Linked DNA regions of Kaistia algarum. The protein of the gene in region 2 interacts with the protein of the main gene of each other region in a pairwise test. Links are inferred from orthologs where the notes say so. Each region holds a gene or a part of one and is shown on either strand. Other genes may lie near its edges. The genes, in order: dnaE and OSH05_RS24155.

Evidence for each region.
Region 1: the proteins of OSH05_RS24155 (region 2) and dnaE interact in binary tests that used the Escherichia coli proteins (3 or more experiments, as listed by UniProt). The link is inferred for Kaistia algarum from one-to-one orthologs.

Annotation. Positions count from the first base shown.
Region 1 is NZ_JAPKNJ010000002.1:886,182-890,551, reverse strand. The notes cover bases 35-4,097. They hold dnaE (DNA polymerase III subunit alpha), read left to right. Parts: upstream 35-420; coding sequence 421-3,897; downstream 3,898-4,097. Other genes in these bases: OSH05_RS17385 (hypothetical protein), read right to left, coding at 3,904-4,097. Outside these bases: more of OSH05_RS17385, read right to left, coding at 4,098-4,370. UniProt on the Escherichia coli protein: DNA polymerase III is a complex, multichain enzyme responsible for most of the replicative synthesis in bacteria. This DNA polymerase also exhibits 3' to 5' exonuclease activity. The alpha chain is the DNA polymerase catalytic subunit.
Region 2 is NZ_JAPKNJ010000005.1:37,269-40,462, forward strand. Bases 41-2,927 are described here. They hold OSH05_RS24155 (DNA polymerase III subunit gamma/tau), read right to left. Parts: upstream 2,450-2,927; coding sequence 632-2,449; downstream 41-631. Other genes in these bases: recR (recombination mediator RecR), read right to left, coding at 41-260; OSH05_RS24150 (YbaB/EbfC family nucleoid-associated protein), read right to left, coding at 277-600; nudC (NAD(+) diphosphatase), read left to right, coding at 2,824-2,927. Outside these bases: more of recR, read right to left, coding at 1-40; more of nudC, read left to right, coding at 2,928-3,194. UniProt on the Escherichia coli protein: Part of the beta sliding clamp loading complex, which hydrolyzes ATP to load the beta clamp onto primed DNA to form the DNA replication pre-initiation complex.

The DNA.
Region 1 (4,370 bases), on a different replicon or contig from region 2:
AGGCGGGCGCTCTATCCACCTGAGCTACCACTGCAACAGCCTTTCGAGGCAGGTCGTGTTCGCACGACGCAGCAACTATAGCGCGAGTCTACTAGAATTCCAAACTGAGACACTACCCCTAAATCCCGGCTGTTGACGAAAAGAACAAAACATGAACATATGGGGATATCGATGTGAATTCAGGGGATAAGCCGATGTCGATCTTGCTTCGCGATGCCGCCGCTCTCGTCGTTCTCGCTTCGTTTGTGGCGACCGTTACGCTCTGGTCGGATCTCGTCGCCCGCCTCGTCTGAGCTGCGTCTTCCGTTCTCCACAGGCGACGATGGGCCACGGCGTTGGCCGTGGACTATGGAGCGTCTGGGCGGGAGAATGGGGCACTAGGCGGCCCCCGAGTCGGGCGGGCGCGGCGGGAGACGAGCCATGGGCAGTGCGGAGCGGGCCGGGATCGTATCGAAGGTCGGCTTCGTGCATCTTCGCGTCCATTCGGCCTATTCGCTGCTCGAAGGGGCGCTGCCTCTCAAGAAGCTGACCAAGCTGGCGCTTGCCGACCAGATGCCGGCCCTGGCGCTGACCGATACCGGCAATCTCTTCGGTGCGCTGGAATTCTCGGAAAAGATGGTCGAGATCGGCATTCAGCCGATCATCGGCTGCCAGATGGCTGTCGCCTTTGACGATGGCTTCGAGCCGGGGCGGCGCGGCGCCTCTGCCGGGCGGCAACTTGCCGATCTCGTGCTGATCGCCGCCAGCGAGGCGGGCTATTGGAACCTCGTCCGTCTGGTTTCGCTTTCCTTCATGGAGAGCGAGGCGATCGACAAGCCGAATATCTCCTTTGCCGCGCTGGAGGCGGCAAGTGAGGGGTTGATCGTGCTGACCGGCGGCGCCAACGGGCCGGTCGACCAGGCGATCCGTGCCGGGCAGGGCGCTTTTGCCGGCGAGCGTCTTTCCCGCCTCGCTGCTTTGTTCGGCGACCGCCTCTATGTCGAATTACAGCGCCACGGCACGCCGGACGAGGCGCGCCATGAGAGCGAACTTCTGACGCTCGCCTATGGCATGGGCCTGCCGCTGGTCGCGACCAACGAAGCGTTTTTCCCGGCGCGGGGCGACTATGAGGCGCATGACGCGCTGATCGCGATCGCCGAGGGCGCTGTGATCGCCGAGGAGAAGCGCCGCCGGCTGACGGCGGAGCATTATTTCAAGACCCGCGCCGAGATGATCGCGCTGTTTGCCGATCTGCCTGAGGCGACGGCGAATTCGGTCGAGATCGCGATGCGATGCCGCTACCGGCCGATGAAGCGCAAGCCGATCCTGCCGCGCTTCGCTGGCGCCGATGCCGAGCCGGAGGCGGCCGAGGCCGCGGAGATCGAGGCGCTGCGGCTGGCCGCGCGCGGCGGTCTGGATCGTCGGCTCGAGCGCCACGGCCTCGCGCCGGGCCTCTCGGACAAGGATTATCGGGACCGGCTCGAATTCGAGCTCTCGGTCATCGAGAAGATGAAGTTTCCGGGCTATTTCCTCATCGTCGCCGACTTCATCCAATGGGCGAAATCGCAGGGGATTCCCGTCGGCCCGGGGCGTGGCTCGGGCGCCGGCTCGCTGGTCGCCTGGTCGCTGACCATTACCGATCTCGACCCGATGCGCTTCGCCTTGCTGTTCGAGCGCTTCCTCAATCCCGAGCGCGTCTCGATGCCGGATTTCGACATCGACTTCTGCCAGGACCGGCGCGACGAGGTCATCGACTACGTCCAGCAGAAATATGGCCGCGATCAGGTCGCGCAGATCATCACGTTTGGAACGCTCCAGGCGCGTGCCGTGCTGCGCGACGTCGGCCGCGTGCTGCAGATGCCCTATGGCCAGGTCGATCGGCTGTGCAAATTGGTGCCGCAGAATCCGGCCAATCCGGTTTCGCTCGACAAGGCGATCGAGGACGAGCCGCGCCTGCGCGCCGCCCGCGATGAGGAACCGATCGTGGCGCGCCTGCTCGACATGGCGCAGAAGCTCGAGGGCCTCTATCGCCATGCCTCGACCCACGCCGCCGGCATCGTGATCGGCGACCGAAGGCTCGACGCGCTGGTGCCGCTCTACCGGGATCCGCGCTCGAACATGCCGGTCACCCAGTTCAACATGAAATGGGTCGAAAGCGCCGGCCTGGTCAAGTTCGACTTCCTCGGCCTGAAGACGCTGACGGTCCTCGAAACCGCTGTAAAACTCGTCGCCAAGCGCGGGATTGGACTCGATCTTTCGGCTTTGCCGCTCGACGACAAGCCGACCTATGAGATGCTCCAGCGCGGCGAGACGGTGGGCGTGTTCCAGCTGGAAAGCCAGGGCATGCGCAAGGCGCTGGTCGGCATGAAGCCGGACCGTTTCGAGGACATCATCGCCCTCGTCGCGCTCTATCGCCCCGGTCCGATGGACAATATCCCGGTCTATAATGCGCGCAAGCATGGCGAGGAGAAGCCGGATTACCTTCACCCCAAGCTGGAAATGGTGCTGAAGGAGACGCACGGCGTCATCATCTACCAGGAACAGGTGATGCAGATCGCGCAGATTCTCTCCGGCTATTCGCTCGGCGAAGCCGATCTGCTGCGCCGCGCCATGGGCAAGAAGATTAAGGCGGAGATGGATGCGCAGCGCGCCCGCTTCGTCGAGGGCGCGGTTCGCGAGGGCCTGACCCAGGACCACGCCGACATGATCTTCGATCTGCTGGCGAAGTTTGCCGATTACGGCTTCAACAAGAGCCACGCAGCGGCCTATGCGCTGGTCGCCTATCAGACGGCCTATCTGAAGGCGAACTATCCGACCGAGTTCCTTGCCGCGTCGATGACTCTCGACATGGGCAACACCGACAAGGTCAATGATTTCCGCCGCGATGCGATGCGGCTCGGCATCAAGGTCGATCTGCCGTCGGTAAACCGATCGGGCGCCGTCTTCGACGTCGAGGCGGGCCGCATCCTCTATTCGCTGGCCGCGGTGAAGGGTGTGGGTGCGCAGGCGGTCGAGCATCTGGTCGAGGCGCGGGCCGAGCGGCCGTTCCGTGACTTGTCGGATTTCGCCGCCCGCATCAACCCGAAGATCCTCAACAAGCGCACGCTGGAAAGCCTCATCGCGGCCGGCGCGCTCGACGATCTGGAGCCCGACCGCGCCCGCGTCACGGCCGGCGTCGACCGGATCATGGGCCTCGGCGCCCGCCGCGTCGAGGGCGCCGCGCTCGGGCAGGATGAATTGTTCGGCGGGGGCGGGGGGGAAGCCGAGAAGCTCGTTCTCGCGCCGGCCGAGCCCTGGCTCCCGGCGGAAAAGCTGCAGCGTGAATTCGCGGTGGTCGGCTTCTATCTGTCGGCGCATCCGCTCGATGAATATGCCCCGGTGCTGAAGCGGCTGCGCGTCCAGAACTGGGCCGATTTTTCCGAGGCCGTGCATCGCGGCGCCGCTGCAGGGCGTCTCGCCGGTACGGTGACGGCGCGGCAGGAGCGCAAGACCAAGACCGGCAACCGGATGGGCATCGTCCAGTTCTCCGACCCGACCGGACAGTTCGAGGCGATCCTCTTTTCCGAGGCGCTGAACGAGTTTCGCGACGTGCTGGAGCCCGGCCTCTCGGTAGTCGTGCAGGTTGCCGCCGAGGATCGGCCGGAGGGCATCAGCGTGCGCATCGTCTCGGTCAAGCCGCTCGACGCCATGGCGACGGGGCTGAAGCAATTGCGCGTCTTCCTGCGCGGCGAGGCGCCGCTGCCAAGCCTCGACCGCCATCTGCCGCGCGGCGGCGACGGCGATGTCAGCCTCGTCCTGCTGCTGGATGGCGGCCAGCGCGAAGTCGAGGTCCAACTCCCGGGCCGCTACGCGCTATCACCGCAACTGGCCAGCGCGCTGCGCGCGGTCGGTGGCATTGAGCATGTCGAACTGGTCTAGGCGGCCTCAATAGCTCGTCGGCAGCAATTGCGCCGCGGCATAGAGACCGACCGGCACATAGAGCACCGTGCCAAGCATCTGGACGCGCCGGGAGCCGGCAAAGACCAGGATCGGCAGCAGGCCGAGCGCGAGGTTGAGAAACGTCGCCGCCGAAAGGACGGGCGTGCCCCAGAAGAGAAGGTTGATGAGGAGGGCAAGACCATTGAAGACGGCCACCGCGATGAGGCTCCAGCGGCCGTCAGCCTCGAAATAGCGGCGAAGGCTCTCCCCTTCGGCGATTTCGGAAGGTGGCAGGATCAGCGCCGCGGCCAGGAACAGAGCGAGCACCAGCCCGACCAGCAACAGGAAGCTGCCAAATGTCCATTTCGGCATCATGGTCGCCAGTTCCTCGAGGCTCCACCAGAAGGTGATCTGCTGCAGGAAGATGAAGCCGGCCCAGACGAGCGGGATCCAGTCGATCTCGGCGCGGCGGC
Region 2 (3,194 bases):
ACGATGAGAATGCGGCCATCGCGCTCGGGATCGGTGCAGATCGAGCAGGGGTCAACGGTATCGATATTGCCGCAGACAGAGCAGACCTTGACCCGCTCGGCCGCAACATTCATCGCGCCCGCGAGCGGGACCAGCAGTTGCTCCTTCTTCTTGATCAGCGCCAGCGCGGCGCGCCGCGCCGATCGCGGTCCGAGGCCGGGCAGCTTGGCGAGAAGCTGGATCAGCCGCTCGATCTCGGGTCCAAGGACGGAACGGGCCATGGTGGCGGGAAGCGCCTCAGAACGGCAGCTTGAGGCCTGGCGGCAGGCCGAGGCCGCCGGTCAGCGCCTGCATCTTGTCGGCCATCGCCTTCTCGGCCTTCGCCCGCGCGTCGGCATGGGCGGCGATGATCAGGTCCTCCAGAATCTCGACCTCGTCCGGCTTCATCAGGGAGGGGTCGATCGTGAGCTTCCGGAGGTCGCCCTTGGCGGTCATGGTGATCTGGACGAGCCCGGCACCGGAGGCGCCATCGACCTCGATGGTTGCGACTTCGGCCTGCATATCCTGCATTTTGGACTGCAGTTCCTTGGCCTTCTTCATCATGCCCAGGAAATCGCTCATAGGCCTTCGCTCCTCTTGTCGTTCTGAAAGTTCAATCTTCGCCGGCTTCCGGCGCTTCGTCGGGGTTCTCGGTCGCCGGGATGTTGGCAGGCGGCAGGATCGCGTCCGCGCCCTCCTCCGACCGAATCTGCACGTCGACGATCTCGGCGCCGGGGAACCGCGCCAAAACGGCCGCGACCAAGGGATCCGAGCGCGCATCGCTGCGCGCCTTCAGCTTCATGGCCGCCCGCGCCTCGGCGATGGTCGGCTCCGTCGCGCCTTTGCCAACCACGACGCTGAAACGAGTATCGGTCCAGTCGCTGACCTTCCTCATGATCTCGGCCGCGAGACCCCGCCCGGCTCCATCGACCGGCTCGAATTCGAGCAATGTGGAATCGAACCGGATGACCCGCACCTGCGTCTCGAGGGCGAGCTTCAACGGAACGTCGCGCTTCATGCCGACATAGGCGACCAGATCGTCAAAACGCTGAAAGCGAATCGCCGGCTCCGCCTTGGCGCTCGGCGTGGGGACCGGCTGCGGCGCGGGATCGGGCGCTGCAAAGGCCTCGACCGCCGGCAGGGGCCGAAGCCCGCCATTGCCGGTGCGGGCACTAGCCGTCGGACCCGAAGGCAACGACGCGGCGGGCGCCGGGCTCGCCGGCGCCGATGCGGGAAGGGCGGCGCCAGACTTCAGCAGCCGCAGCGCCTCGTCCGGTGTCGGCATATCGGCGACATGGGCGATGCGGATCAGCACCATGTCGGCGGCGGCGAGAGGCCGGCTTGAGGTCGCGACCTCATCGATGCCCTTGATCAGCATCTGCCAGGCGCGCGACAGCACGCGAAGCGAAAGAGCTGCCGCAAAAGCAGCCGCCCGCTGGCGCTCCGATTCGGGCAAGGCTGCCTGATCGGAAGGGTCCGGCACGACCTTGAAGCGCGTCACCATATGGGTGAAGGCGGCGAGGTCCTGAAGCACGACGGAAGGATCGGCGCCGATATCGTATTGATGTTTCAGAAGACTCAGCGCCTCGGCGGTACGGCCGGCCATCAGCGCCTCGAAGAGATCGACGATGCGGGCCCGGTCGGCGAGGCCGAGCATGGCGCGCACATCCTCGGCGCGGATCGCGCCGGCACCATGAGCGATGGCCTGGTCGAGCAGCGACAGCGAATCGCGAGCCGAGCCCTCGGCGGCGCGCGCGATCATGGCGAGCGCCTCGCCGTCGATCTCGACGTTCTCCTTCTGCGTGATCGAGGAGAGCAAGCCGATGAGCTGGCCCGATTCGATGCGGCGCAGATCGAAACGCTGGCAGCGCGACAGCACCGTGACCGGCACCTTGCGGATCTCGGTGGTGGCGAAGATGAACTTCACATGCTCCGGCGGCTCCTCCAGCGTCTTCAACAGGCCGTTGAAGGCGGCGCCGGAGAGCATGTGCACTTCGTCGAGGATATAGACCTTGTAGCGGGCCGTAACCGGCTTGTAGCGAACTGCCTCGATGATCTCGCGGATATTGTCGATGCCGTTATTGGAGGCCGCGTCCATCTCGATCACGTCGACATGGCGCCCTTCCATGATCTCGGCGCAATGGACGCCAAGCACGGGCATTTCGATGGTCGGCCGATCGATCGTCTCGGTCTTGTAGTTGAGGCCACGGGCGAGGATGCGCGCAGTCGTCGTCTTGCCGACGCCGCGCACGCCCGTCAGCATATAGGCCTGCGCGATCCGCCCGGTTTCGAACGCGTTCGTCAGCGTGCGGACCATCGGCTCCTGGCCGACGAGGTCGTCGAAGCTCTTCGGCCGGTATTTGCGCGCAAGGACACGATAGGCGCCGCCAGCGCCAGTCGTCGTCCCGCTTATCTGATCGCCGCCATCCATCGCCGGTCCGTCGCCCTGTTCGCTGATGGATATATCCGCGATCGGCCGCAAAGCGCGAGGATAAATCCTCTCATGCGGCAACGCCCGCCCAGATGGGCGGCACGCGCGGAGACGATAGGGGAAAAGTGGGAGGCTGGCACGCGACCCGTGCCTGGCTCGTTGGGGCTGCTTCCTTCCGGACCTGACCCGGTTGGCGAGTGGTACGTCCACCACCAACCTCCCGCCGCACATATCGTCTTTTGGCGCGACGAAGGCAAGCCCCCTCGCGCGGCACGGGACTATCGCCGAGGAACGCTCTGTGGCGTAATGGCCGCCCCCAAGGGAATCGGCCGGCCTGCCGGCGCTTGACCCGCCCCTCTCGATCACCACGCGCAATGACCCGTTCCGTTTTTTCCCGCCTGCCGACGCCGGAGCCGAGCACCCTGACCGGCTTTTCTGGCAACCGTCTCGAACGCCGCAGCGAAGCGCGCAACGAATCGACGCTTGCCGCTACACTCGCCGACCCTTCCGCGCGCATCTTCCTGCTGCGCGGCGACGATGCCTTGCTGCGGAGCAGCGAATCGGTCGACGCGCTGTTCACGCTGAAGGAGGCCCACGCCGTTGGTGCGGCGATGGACGATGTGATCCTGCTCGGCTGGGACGGCTCTTCGCCGCGGCTGGCGACGACGCTGACATCCGACGTTTCGTTCGATGTCGACATCTTCCACGCTGTGTCGATGCGCACGCTGGCGATCAACGGCGCGGC